One region of the Cupriavidus sp. GW821-FHT02F09 genome, then DNA from elsewhere that is predicted to be linked to it. Evidence: predicted binding sites of a transcription regulator. Region 1 holds the regulator's gene; the other holds the start of a gene.
What was found. Region 1 encodes FNR, which switches genes on or off when oxygen is low (the NO sensors DNR and NnrR bind a similar motif). Its sites were predicted from a motif close to TTGATNNNNATCAA; they were not measured.
Positions count from the first base shown of each region.

Region 2: hemN (oxygen-independent coproporphyrinogen III oxidase) is a predicted target of FNR. The motif match lies at 2,525-2,538, and genes of this name have one in related genera.

Region 1 is NZ_JBWKVH010000007.1:21,407-27,893, reverse strand. Features, by position in the region: gene ccoP (cytochrome-c oxidase, cbb3-type subunit III) at 1-708, shown strand, start outside; gene ccoG (cytochrome c oxidase accessory protein CcoG) at 705-2,204, shown strand; gene AC07XB_RS10460 (membrane protein) at 2,272-2,490, shown strand; gene AC07XB_RS10455 (hypothetical protein) at 2,493-2,738, shown strand; gene fnr (fumarate/nitrate reduction transcriptional regulator Fnr) at 2,825-3,550, opposite strand; gene AC07XB_RS10445 (sulfite exporter TauE/SafE family protein) at 3,849-4,613, shown strand; gene AC07XB_RS10440 (hypothetical protein) at 4,637-5,077, opposite strand; gene scpB (SMC-Scp complex subunit ScpB) at 5,204-6,280, shown strand; gene rluB (23S rRNA pseudouridine(2605) synthase RluB) at 6,286-6,487, shown strand, end outside.
Region 2 is NZ_JBWKVH010000013.1:129,630-136,116, forward strand. Features, by position in the region: gene AC07XB_RS17115 (c-type cytochrome) at 1-799, shown strand, start outside; gene hemN (oxygen-independent coproporphyrinogen III oxidase) at 864-2,465, opposite strand; gene AC07XB_RS17125 (ABC transporter substrate-binding protein) at 2,673-3,815, shown strand; gene AC07XB_RS17130 (ATP-binding protein) at 3,847-5,028, opposite strand; gene AC07XB_RS17135 (response regulator) at 5,000-5,731, opposite strand; gene AC07XB_RS17140 (hypothetical protein) at 6,161-6,487, shown strand, end outside.

The DNA.
Region 1 (6,487 bases):
TCCAGCCGGGTTGAGCTGGAGGCGCACCGCCAGGCGGCCGAACAACTGCAGCGCGAGGTCTATGGCAAGTACATGCAGATGGACGTCAAGCAGGTGGCGGCCGACCCGGCGGCGCGCGAGATCGGGCAACGCCTGTTTCTCAACTACTGCGCGCAATGCCACGGCTCCGATGCGCGCGGCAGCCGCGGCTTTCCCAACCTGACCGACAACGACTGGCTGTACGGCGGGGAGCCCGAGACCATCACGCAGACCATTACCAAGGGCCGCAACGGCGTGATGCCGTCGTTCGCCTCGACCATCGACGGCAAGCTCGCTGGCGACGTGGCGCAATACGTGCGCTCGCTGTCCGGCCTGTCTTACGACCCGATCCGCGCCTCGCGCGGCGAGAGCACGTTCAAGTCCACCTGCGCGGCCTGCCATGGCTCCACCGGCAAGGGCAACCAGGCGCTTGGCGCGCCTAACCTGTCGGACCGCGTGTGGCTGTACGGCAGCTCGGAGGCGAACATCGTCGACGCCATCCTGAAGGGCCACAACAACCATATGCCGGCGCACGAGGAAATCCTCACGCCAGAGCGTATCCGCATGTTGACGGCCTATGTCTGGGGCCTGTCCAACACCGGCGGCGCAGGCGAGGGGGGCGAAGCAATGAGCCACTGCGCTTATGCTTGTCAGCCGGGCCCGCACCGCGGCGGGGGTGTTCGCCCATGAACGCCCCCGGACCGGAGCCGCTTGAAAGGAACGGGGCCGCGTGGGCGCCGCTGCGAGCGCCCACGCCTGATTCGGCGGACGCGGAAACGTCGGACGAGACCCTGTACGAAGTCCGCCGCAAGATCTATCCGCGCTCGGTGTCGGGTGCGTTCTCGAGCTGGCGGGTCTGGATGGTGGTCCTGACCCAGCTGTTCTTCTATGGCATGCCCTGGCTGCAGTGGAATGGCCGCCAGGCCATGTTGTTCGATCTCGGCGCGCGCAAGTTCTATATCTTCGGCCTGGTGCTGTGGCCGCAGGACGTGATCTACCTTGCCGTGCTGCTGGTGATCTCCGCGGTGTCGCTGTTTCTCTTCACGGCGATCGCGGGGCGTCTATTCTGCGGCTACGCCTGTCCGCAGACGGTGTACACCGAGATCTTCATGTGGATCGAGCGGCATGTGGAAGGCGACCGCTTTGCCCGCATCCGCCTGGACGGCGATCCATGGAGCGTGCGCAAGCTGCGCCTGAAGGCCACCAAGCACACGCTCTGGATCGTGATCGCGCTATGGACGGGCTTTACCTTCGTCGGCTATTTCTCGCCCATTCGCACGCTCGGCGCGCAGGTGCTGAGCCTCTCGCTGGGTCCGTGGCAGACGTTCTGGATGCTGTTTTACTCGTTTGCCACCTGGGGCAACGCCGGCTTCATGCGCGAGCAGGTCTGCAAGTACATGTGCCCGTATGCGCGCTTCCAGAGCGTGATGGTGGATCGCGACACCTATGTGGTCACCTATGACGTGGGCCGCGGCGAGCCGCGCGGCAGCCGCTCGCGCAAGGCGGACCACAAGGCCGCCGGGCTGGGCTCGTGCGTGAATTGCAGCATCTGCGTGCAGGTCTGTCCTACTGGCATCGATATCCGCGATGGCCTGCAATACGACTGCATTGGCTGCGGCGCCTGTATCGACGCCTGCAACCAGGTCATGGACAAGATGGCTTACCCGCGCGGGCTGATCCGCTATACGTCCGAGAACGCCATGCGCAGCGCGCTCTCCGAGACCGTGGCGCGCAAGCGCCTGGTGCGGCCGCGCACGGTGATCTACTCGGTGATCTGGCTGGCGCTGGTCGCCGGCTTCATGGCCTCGCTGGCCATGCGCACGCCGCTCAAGGTCGATATCATCCGCGACCGCGGCGCGCTGGGGCGGGAAGTGGAAGGGCGCTGGATCGAGAACGTGTACCGGCTGCAGCTGATCAACACGACCGAGGCGCCAATGCGCGTCGCCGTCAGCGCGGGCAGCGATGAGCTCAAGGGCCTGGCTGTGGAATATGATCACGCTGCCGGCAACCTGGAGCCCACGTCCAATCGCCTGATTCCCATCCGGGTGCGCGTGCCGATCGAGTCCGCGGCGCAGGGCACGCACAAGATCGAGGTCACAGTGACCGCGGTGCCCGACGAGGGCGCGGGGAGCCATGGCGCGGAGATTCGACAGAGCACCAGCTTTATCGTGCCGCGCAATCTATGAGGCGGCAGGGACGCTGGTTGCACCAATCCGTACGCAACATACGCGATCTAGATCTAGAGGAGGCCAGATGACGCAGCAAAGTAATCCCTGGTGGAAGGAGCCATGGCCGTGGCTGCTGATGAGTGGGCCGTTCGTGGCCATGGTGGCCTGCGGGGTCACGATCTGGCTGGCCATGACCCATCCGGATCCGCCCATTGAGGAAGGGGTGGCGCGCCACGGCCTGGTGGTTGAGAAGGCGGGCAGCGCGGCACGCCAGGCAGCGCCGGTCGCGGCGCAAGCGAGGTGATCATGAGGCTACGCTGGCTGATGTGGGTGCTGTGGCCCGCTTTCCTGGTCGCCGGGCTGACGACCGCGCTGGTATTCTCCATGGTCGATCCCGGCGACCTGCGCTTCTTCGGCCAGCCGGTCGAGGCATCGCGGGAGGCGGTCTACACCGTGGGTTTCCTGATCGCGTGGGTGCTGTGCGCGCTGTCGAGCGGCTTGACGCTGTACACCATGCCCACGCGGCTGGCGGACACGGACGAGCTGGAGTGATTGCGATGCGCGCCTTGCCGGTTCAGGCCAGCAGGCGCGGCATCGCGGCGAGCCGCCGCAGGCGAGGGCGGCGCGCGACGTGCAGGTCAGCAGGACTTGTTGACGATCTGCTTGATCCCCACCATGTCGACCAGCTTGACGTGGCGCTGGCGGATCTGGATCAGGCCGGCTTCCGCAAAGCGCGAGAACAGGCGGCTGACGGTTTCGAGCTTGAGCCCCAGGTAGCTGCCGATTTCCTCGCGGCTCATGCGCAGCACGAACTCGGAGGCCGAATAGCCGCGCGCGGACAAGCGCTCGGACAGGTTGATCAGGAAAGCGGCAAGCCGCTCCTCGGCGCGCATCGATCCGAGCGTGATCAACATGACCTGGTCCTGCGAGATCTCCTTGCTCATCAGGCGCATGAACTGATGCTGCAGCGACGGCAGGACGTTGGACAGCGTCTGGAGATCGCCAAAGCGCACCACGCAGACTTCGGTATCTTCCAGCGCGGTGGCGTCCGACGCATGCTGCATCTCGCCAAGGCCGTCGAGGCCGACGACTTCGCCGGGAAGGTGGAAGCCCGTGATCTGCGAGCGGCCGTCTTCCATTGTCAGGTGGGTCTTGAGCGTGCCGAAGCGGATCGCGTAGACGGCGGTGAGAGGATCGCCGAGGCGGTACAGGGTTTCGCCCTTGCGTACGCGCACCCGGTCCTGGACCAGCGTATCCATCTTTTCGAGGTCCTGCTGCGACATGCCGACGGGCAGGCAGAGCTGGCCGAGCGAGCAAGTGGAGCAGCGGGGCGACATCTCGGTAATGGGAATGGTGGTGAGCAATTGGGGCCTGTCGGTTTAGCGCAGTCAGTCAAGCGCGATGTGGCGGGCGCATTGAGTTGAGAGCTTGACGTTGAGAGTCGTCGGTTGGAAGCGCTATCCACATCGGCCTGGCGCGCGGGTCTTGCGGCAGTGCGCTATCTGTGCAGCGCGGCTTGCCGTGCCCGTCGTCATGTTGTGCGAGCGCGCTGGTGTGCGCGGGCGCAAGGCCTCATGTTGATAGCGCCTCTTGGAGCTGCGGGGGCGCGTTCGCCGCATTTTACCGCGCCAGACGTTGCGATTGTGTGATTGGGAGGAGAAGTTGACCATAGGCGTGCTTATCAGCGTATTTACCTTGGCTTTGCTGGGCGGCGTGCACTGCGCCGCCATGTGCGGCGGGATCGCGCTGGCGGCGGAGCAGGGCGGCGTTGCGCGCGTGCCTGCCACGGTGCTCCGGCGTCCCGGCCATTGGTTGCTGGAACTGCTTGTCATGCATGCCGGGCGGCTGAGCATGTATGCGGTGCTGGGAGGCTTGCTGGGCGCCCTTGGCGCCGGCGTCTGGAAGACGCAGTACCTGCCGCTGCAGCGCTGGCTGTTCGGGGTCGGCAGTGTAATGCTGGTGCTGTCGGGCTTGTGGATGTTGCGCGGGCGCACCATGGGTACGGGTTGGCTGGAGCGGCTCGCCGCCCGGGGCGCGGGTGGCTTGCTGCGCGGCCTTGGTGCCGTCGGGGCGCGCTTGCCGGCTGTGGCCCGGGCGCATGGGCAGGGCCGGTTGCTGCGCCGCTACGGCATGGGGCTAGCCTGGGGGCTGGTCCCGTGCGGCATGGTGTACGGTGCTCTTGCCATGGCGTTGCTGGCCGGCAATGCCCCGTCGGGCGCGCTGGTGATGGCCGTGTTTGGCTTGGGCACCCTGCCGAACCTGCTGGTGATCTCGGGCCTGTCCGGCTATCTCAGGCAGCTTTCGCGGCGCCCGGCGTTGCGGGCTGGCGCTGGGCTTGCGGTGGTGGCCTTTGGCTTGGCCGGGGTGGCGCGCGCGCTGCTTTTGCCTGAGACGCTTGCCGCGCATGGATTCTGCCTGGTCTTCTGAAGCGCTGCTTCGTGGTGTATCTGTCACTTCTTCGCTGAGGTAGCTGTGCGAATCGGTTGCAGGTTTGCCAGGGAATGCCATACAATCGCAAGAACAGCGATATCGCGCACGTATTTCATCGTGGCATCGTCAGGTAGCATCCGCTGCTCAGGGATGCATGCCAGGAACACCCAGGCAGGCATCAGCGCCAGGGACCGTTCCCCATCCGCCGTCCGGTTCAAAAGATTCGGTTCAAAAGACCAGCTACGGCAGGGCGGGGTGAAATAGGCCAGCAGGCCCGATATCCGTATTTTCTTGCACCCGGCGCGTTCGATGATAAACGCCGCGCCGGACAGGTCCGCCACATCAGGGGGAAGGCGCGACGCAAGGGCTCCGTCGACTGGCAGATAATGCCGGTGGCCGGGCGATCTCCTGCCGGTCAGGTCCGGCACCCGATGCAATAAAAGAAGGCGCACGGCTGGCATGCATCAAGCATGCGGTTGGCTGCGCGGCCAGATGGCGGTGGCAATCCCTACCGCTGAACCCGCAATCTCCAGTGCGCCCGGGATCAACCGGGGCGCAGGTGCAAAGACAGGCTGCACGCAATCAACATGAATACCCAAGAGGCGAAGATCGTCCTCGAGACCGCGCTGATCTGCGCGCAGGAACCCTTGCGCGTCAATGACTTGCGCCGGCTGTTTGCCGACGACGTCGGTGCCGACACCATTCGTGTGCTGCTCGAAGAGCTGCGCCGCGACTGGGAGCAACGCGGCGTGGAACTCGTGGCACTGGCCAGTGGCTGGCGTTTCCAGAGCCGCCCTGTCATGCGTGAATACCTGGATCGGCTGAATCCTGAAAAGCCGCCCAAGTACTCCCGCGCCGTGATGGAGACGCTGGCGATCATTGCCTACCGGCAACCGGTCACGCGGGGCGATATCGAGGAAATCCGTGGTGTCGCGGTCAGCACCGAAGTCGTGAAGAAGCTCGAGGACCGCAGCTGGATCGAGGTGATCGGCCACCGTGACGTGCCCGGGCGGCCTGCGCTTTATGCCACCACCAAGAACTTCCTTGATGACCTTGGCCTGCGCACGCTCGATGAATTGCCGCCGCTGGAGGACATCCAGGCCCAGGCGCAGGTCGCGCTGCTGAATCAGGAGCCGATTGACTTCGAGGCGCTGGGCAAGGTGCCGGCGGATAGCGACGAAGAGGCATTCGCGGAACCTGGCGCTGATCAGGCCGGCGCTGCCGCGCTGGTTGCGGCGGATGCCGGAGAGGGTGAACCGACCTCTTCCGGCGTGGTTGCCCCCGACGGTCTTGCGGCCGGCGCCATGGATGGCATCGCCGATTTGGTGGATGCGTTTGAAAGGAAGGAGGCCTTGGCGCAAGCGGAAGCCGGGTTCACACCCGCGCCCGAGGCCGAGGCGGAAGTGCCGGCGACGCCCGGGCCAGGCAGTGAGCCAGGGAGCGAGCCGGTGTCCGCCGAGCCCGCCGGCGCGCTGTCTGGCGACATAGCCGCGGAGCAAGCCGTCGAAGACGGTGAAACAAATGAGCAAACGGACACGCCCGCCAACGGTTACCACGTACAAGTGGCCTCCGGCGAGCAGGCGTCCGAAGTCCCGGGGGCGTCCACGACGAATCCGGCGCACCCCAGCGAGCACGACGAGCACGACCAGCGCGTGTCCAACTGAACACCATGCAACATCCGAATGTGAATACCTTGTCCGATTCTGATCAAGACGTCCGCCAGGCGGATACGCCGGCCGGCGATGCCGGCAATGGCGCCGAAGGCGGCGCCGGCACCGATGGCGCGCCGCGCCGCAAGGGCCTGCGCCGTGGCTTGCGCAATCTGGTGGCCACGCGCCGCCAGGCCGCGCAGGACCGCGACGGCGACCGTG
Region 2 (6,487 bases), on a different contig from region 1:
GGTGCCAATCATCGTGATCATCCTGCTGGTCAACTTTGTCGGACACGGTGCCAAGGAAGGCGCGGGTTCTACCGCTACCGTGGAAGCTGTCAATGACCGCATCAAGCCGGTCGCCTCGCTCGAACTGAAGGACCCGAACGCACCGCGCGTCTACAAGACGGGCGAGCAGGTCTATAAGGAAGTCTGCGCTGCCTGCCACGCCACCGGTGCTGCCGGCGCGCCCAAGTACAACACCGCCGGTGACTGGGCTCCGCGTATTGGCCAGGGCTTTGCTGGCCTGCTGAATTCCGTGCTGCACGGCAAGGGCGCCATGCAAGCCCGCGCCGGCACCACCGCCGACGACTACTCCGATTACGAACTCGGCCGCGCCGTGGTCTACATGGCCGACGCCGGTGGCGCCAAGTTCCCGGAACCCGCCGCGCCCGCCGCTGCTCCGGCTACGGCTGCCGCTTCGGACGCCACGGTGGCGGCTGCAGCCGCCGCTGCTCCGGCCGCTCCCGCAGCTGCCCCCGCTGCCGCTGCCGCCGCACCGGCTGCTGCAGCTGCCGCGCCGGCTTCCGCCGAAGTAGGCAAGAAGGTCTACGAACAAGTCTGCGCCGCCTGCCACGCAGCCGGTGTTGCCGGTGCGCCGAAGTTCGGCGACAAGGCAGCCTGGGCACCGCGCCTGAAGGAAGGCATGGACGCCGTGCACGCCTTCGCCCTGAAGGGCAAGGGCGTGATGCCGCCGAAGGGCGGCTACGCCGGCCCCGACGCCGACGTGATGGCCGCAGTGGACTACATGGCCAACGCTTCGAAGTAAGCGCAAGCAGCTCTCAACAAAAAAGCCCGCGGCATGCCGCGGGCTTTTTGCTTTCCGGTGTGACTCAAACCACGCGCGAGTAGCGCTTTGGCATCGGCAAAGGCGTACCTACATCAGCGCTCCGGATGGCAGCGGGCTCGGTGCGCCGGGCATCTTCGCGCAGGAAGCCGTCGAACACCATGGCCAGGCGGCGCACCAGCAAACGCCCCAGCGGAGTCACCTCGATGCGGCCAGGCTCACAGCGCACCAGCCCGTCTTCGGCCAGCCGCGCCAGCTCCGCAAGCTCATGCGCGAAGTGCACGGCAAAATCGATGCGGTGGCGCGCTTCGACCGCCGCCATATCCAACACGCCATTGCACATCAGCGCGCCAATCACGTCGCGCCGCAAGTGATCTTCGTCGCGCATGGCGAAACCGCGCATCACCGGCAGCACGCCGGCGTCGAGGCCACTGTAGTAGTCATCCAGCGTGCGGGCGTTCTGCACGTAACGGCCCGCCACTGCGCCGATTGACGAAACGCCGAAGCCGAGCTGGTCATGGCCGGCGTGGGTGGAATAGCCCTGGAAGTTGCGCTGCAGCCGGCCCTCGCGCTGGGCCACGGCGAGCGCGTCGTCCGGCAGCGCGAAGTGGTCCATGCCGATGTAGACATAGCCCGCGGCGGTCAGCTGCTCGATCGTGCCGACCAGGATGTCGAGTTTTTCGGCGGCTGCCGGCAGTGCGCTTTCATCGATGCGCCGCTGCGGCTTGAACACGTGCGGCAGGTGCGCGTAGCTGTACACCGAGAGCCGGTCCGGGCGCATCGCCAGTACCTGCTCCACGGTGGTGGCAAAACGCGCCGTGGTCTGGTGCGGCAGGCCGTAGATCAGGTCCATGCTGACCGAGCGGAAACCCAGCCGGCGCGCGGCGTCGACGACCGCCTGCGTCTCGGCCAGCGATTGCACGCGGTGGATGGCGTGCTGGACCTCGGCGTCGAAATCCTGCACGCCCAGGCTGATGCGGTTGAAGCCAAGTTCGGCCAGCAGCGCCATCTGTGCGTCGCCGATGCGGCGCGGGTCGATCTCGATCGAGTGCTCGCCCTCGGGCAGCAGGTGGAAGTGCTGGTGCAGCGCATCCATGACCCGGCGCATCTCGGCGGGATCGAGGAAGGTCGGCGTGCCGCCGCCCCAGTGCGACTGCACCACCTCGCGCCGCGTGCCAAGCTGCTGCGCCACCAGCGCCATCTCGCGCGCCAGGTAGTCCACGTAGCGGGCGCTGCGGCGGTGGTCCTTGGTGATGATCTTGTTGCAGCCGCAGTAGTAGCAGATGTTCTCGCAGAACGGCACGTGCACATACAGCGAGAGCGGTGCGGCGGCTTTGGCCGTGTTGGCGGCGTGGGTGGCGCTAGCAGCGCAATCGGCCAGCGCCTGCTGGTAGTCCTGCGCGCCGAAGCCGCCGTGGAAGCGGTCCGCCGTCGGGTAGGAGGTGTAGCGCGGGCCGTTGATATCCATGCGGCCCGCCAACGCGCGAAAGTCCGACAAGGCATGCCGGTCCGGCGCTGCCGCGCCCCGTCCCGCCGGCTTGCCGGTGCAGGCGGCGCCGCACTTGCCGGAGCAGGTGCGGGATTGGCTCGGGACGGCAACGGGGACGGGCATTGCGTTGGGGAACTGGGCGGGGGCAGTCGCAGCCATGGGGCGGCCTTTGTCGTGGATTCGATGACCCATCGTAGGGCGCGCCGCCCGCGCCTGCGTTGACCGGGGTCAAGCCGCGGCCCATGACATGCCGCGCGCCACGGCCGGAACATGGCCGGCGTCATGCCAGCGTCACCTGGGCCGTATAGGCTGCGCGGCGCTCTCCCCAATCATGCAATTGCTCTGCACCTGGCCTCGCGGATTCCCATGAACGCTTCTTCCCTGATCGCCAACCCCGCACGACCGCCGCGCCGCCGGGTCCTGGCCGCACTTGGCAGCGCCATGCTGGCGCCTGCCTCCTTGCTGGCGCAGGCGCCGCCGCGCCGCCCGCTGGTGATCGGCCACCTGGTGGACCGGGGCGGCGCCCAGGCCGACCTGGCGCGCGACTACCTGGCGGGGGCCAAAGTGATGTTCGATGCGGCCAACGCCGGCGCGCGGGAGCCGCGCGTGGTGCATGTGGTGCGCGAGGTCGACGCCGATCCGCGCGCGGCCACCGCGCAGGCGCTGTCGCTGGTTGACGGGGAGCGGGCTGAATTGCTGTTCGGCCCCAGCGATGCCCTGCTGCCGGTGCTGGCCGCCTCGCCCGAGCTGGCCCGGCGCGGCGTGCAGATCGTGGCGCCGTTGTCAGGCCTGTCGCTCGCGGCGGATCACGTCTGGTACACGCGGGCCGACTACCGCAGCGAGCTGGATGCGGCCATCCGGCAGTTGCGCAGCTATGGCCTCAAGCAACTGGTGCTGGCCGTGGCGCCGGATTTTGCGGCCGGCAGCCTGGCTAGCGGCACGCCGTGGCGGCGCCAGGCCGAGCAGGAGCCGGGACTGCAGGCACTCACGCTGGATGCGGGCAAGGGCAGCGACGCCGGCGCGGTGGCGCAACGCATCGCCGCCGCGCGCCCGGCCGCGGTGATCGTGGCGGGCGATACGCTGGCCTATGGCAACCTCGGCCGCGCGCTGGCGGCGCGGGGCTGGTACGGCTTCCTGGTGGGCTTGTCGGCGGTCAATTCGCTGGCGGCACGCGAGATTCTTGGCGCCGGCTACACCGGCGGCATCGTGTTGACGCAGATCGCCCCCGGGCCGCAGGACCTGACCCTGCGCGTGGTCAAGGAGCACGTGGGCCGGATGAAGCAGTTCCTGGACGAACCCGCCTCGCCGGCCACGCTGGCCGGCTATATCGGCGCGGCCTGGCTGGTGCGCACGGCGCTGGCCGCGCCGCGCGGGGCCACCCCGGCGGACCTGCGGCGCGCGCTGCAGGCCCGCGTCGACGTGGGCGATTTCGTGCTGGATTTCACGCACGGCTCGCGCGGCTCGCAGTATGTGCAGCTTGCGGCAATGGGGGGCGGCACGGCACGGTGAGCGGTAGCGCTGGCACCGGGCCGCCCGCGGCTCAGGCGCGCGGCAACACGATGCGCACCCGCAGGCCGCCCTCCGCCCGGTTGGCCAGGCTGAGCTCGCCGCCGTGGCGCGCAACGATATCCGCGGCAATCGACAGGCCCATGCCGACCCCGCCGGTGGCACGGTTGCGCGAGGATTCGAGCCGGTAGAACGGCTCCAGCACGCGCGCCATTTCCTCCGGCGGAATGCCGGGGCCGCTGTCGCACACATCGATCACCACCCGCTCGGGGCTGTCCGCCAGTTCAATGCACGCGCTGCCGCCGTAGCGGTGCGCGTTCTCGACCAGGTTGACCACGGCCCGGCGCAGTTCGGCCGGATAGGCCAGCAGCGGCTCGGCGTCGCCAGACAAGGTGACGTCCTGGCCGACTTCCGTGGCATCGTCCACCACGGCCTGCAGCAAGGCATGCACGTCCACCCGCTGGCGCGGCGCGGCGGCGCCGTCGCGCTCGCGCAGGTAATACAGGGTGGCATCGATCAGACCATTCATCTCCGCCAGGTCCTGGCGCAGGCGATAGCGGACCTGGTTGTCGTCGACGCCTTCGATGCGCAGGCTCATGCGGGTGAGCGGGGTGCGCAGGTCGTGGGACACGGCTGCCAGGAAGCGCGATTGCTGTGCCAGCTGGGTGCGGATGCGCTGCTGCATGTGGTTGAAGGCCTGGGCTGCGGCGCGAGCCTCGGCCGGGCCGCTGTCTTCGTCCAGCGGCGGGGCATGCACGTCCTGGGCCAGCCGGCCGGCGCTGCTGGCCAGGCGCTGGACCGGCCTGGCCAGCAATCGCGCGCCCACCCAGGACGCGGCGACAATGGCGGCGAGCTGGAACAGCTGGCCCAGGCGCGGCGGCCCAAGACCGTGCGTGCGGCGCGGGCGGCGTGGCGGCACTGGGGCCCCGGCTCCGCCTTGGCCGTTGTCCGCGCGCGCCTCGGCATCCGGCGGCGGCGGGAACTCGCCCCGCCGCCCCTCTTCACCCGGGGGCGGGGGTGGCGGCATCTCGTCGCTGGGAACGAAGTTGAACCCGGTATGCCCCGGGCGCGGGAACACGCTCTCGATGACCGTGACGCCGAGCAGGTGCACGGCCAGCATGATCGCGGCCATCACCAGGAACAGCCGGATGAACATGGAGTCGTGGCGGGCTACCCAGCCCGCGCGCTCAGGCTTCGACGGCACCGGTAAAGACATAGCCCTCGCCTCGGACGGTACGGATCAGCGTCGGGTCGCGCGGATCGTCGCGCAGCTTCTGGCGCAGGCGCGAAACCAGCAGGTCGATGCTGCGATCGAAGACGTCGAGATCGCGGCCGCGCGCCTGGTTGATCAGCAGCTCGCGATCCAGCACGCGGTTCGGATGCTCGATGAACGCCAGCAGCAGCCGGAATTCCGCATTGGACAACGGCACCACGGTTTCCTCGCCATCGACCAGCTGGCGCAGCGTGGTGTTCAGGCGCCAGCTGCCGAAGCGCAGTTCATGGCCGCCCGCCGCCGCCGGGCGCTTCACGCCGCCGCCCCGGGCACGGCGCAGCACGGTGTGGATGCGCGCCACCAGCTCGCGCATCTCGAAGGGCTTGGTGACATAGTCGTCAGCGCCGACCTCCAGCCCGACCACGCGGTCGGCCAGCTCGGTGCGCGCGGTGAGCATGATCACCGGCAGGTCGCCGCGCTCGCGGATCTCGCGGCACAGCGTCAGGCCGTTTTCGCCACGCAAAGAGAGGTCGAGCACCACCAGGTCGTAGTCGCGCGTGGCCATGGCGGCGCGCATGGCGGCGCCGCCCTCGGCGCCATCCGCTTCGATGCCAAAGGTGGATAGGTACTCGGCCAGCATGGCGCGGATCTGCGGATCGTCGTCGACGATCAGCAAATGAAGGGGCGAGGCGGGAGAATGGTCCATCGGGTTTCGTCGTGCTTTGCAGCGGTTCGCCGCGTCGTTCGCGGCAGGTTTGTGCGCCGGCATGCCGGTATTGCAGCGGATTTGGGCGGATTGAGGCGGCCCGGCAAGCCGCCGCCGCCAGGGATTCACTCTACCAGCCCGGCGCGGCGGCCTGATAGGCAGGGTGTGGCCGCTTTGTACCGGGCTTGATACAAAGCGGCGCGCCCGGCGGCCCGCTTTGTACGGCATTGCTTCCGCGCGCTGACCAAGCGCTCAAGCAACGGCGGGCGGGCCTTTCTAATATGGCATGTCGTTATCCCGCCGCTTTTGTGCCTGCCAGTTCCTGACCGGCAGGCCACGGCAGCCCGGCGCCCCCGCTATGCTTGAAGCCATCGGCATCACGTCGGCAATCCCGGGCCTCTCCCCGCATGACCTCCATGGAGAATCCTTGTGACCCAGCCCCAAGCCTTGCTGCCCCGCATCCGCGCCTTGTTGTCCCTTGCCGTGCTGTGCGGCGCCTGCGCCTTGACGCTGCCGGCGCACGCGCTGCAAACCAGCCCGCAGGCAGTTGCCGGCCACGGCCGGCCGGTGGCACCCGCATCGCTGCGCGAAGCGCTGGTGCTCACGCCTGCCCAGGCCATCCTATGGCAAGCCGCCCTGGACGCGGCGCGGGAAGCGCATGCGCACGCGCTGGAACTGCAGGCTCGCTTTATCCGCGAAGGCGGCGGCCCCGGCCAGCCGCAGGGTCCCGAGTCGTCGCTGCGCGCCCGCGCGGAG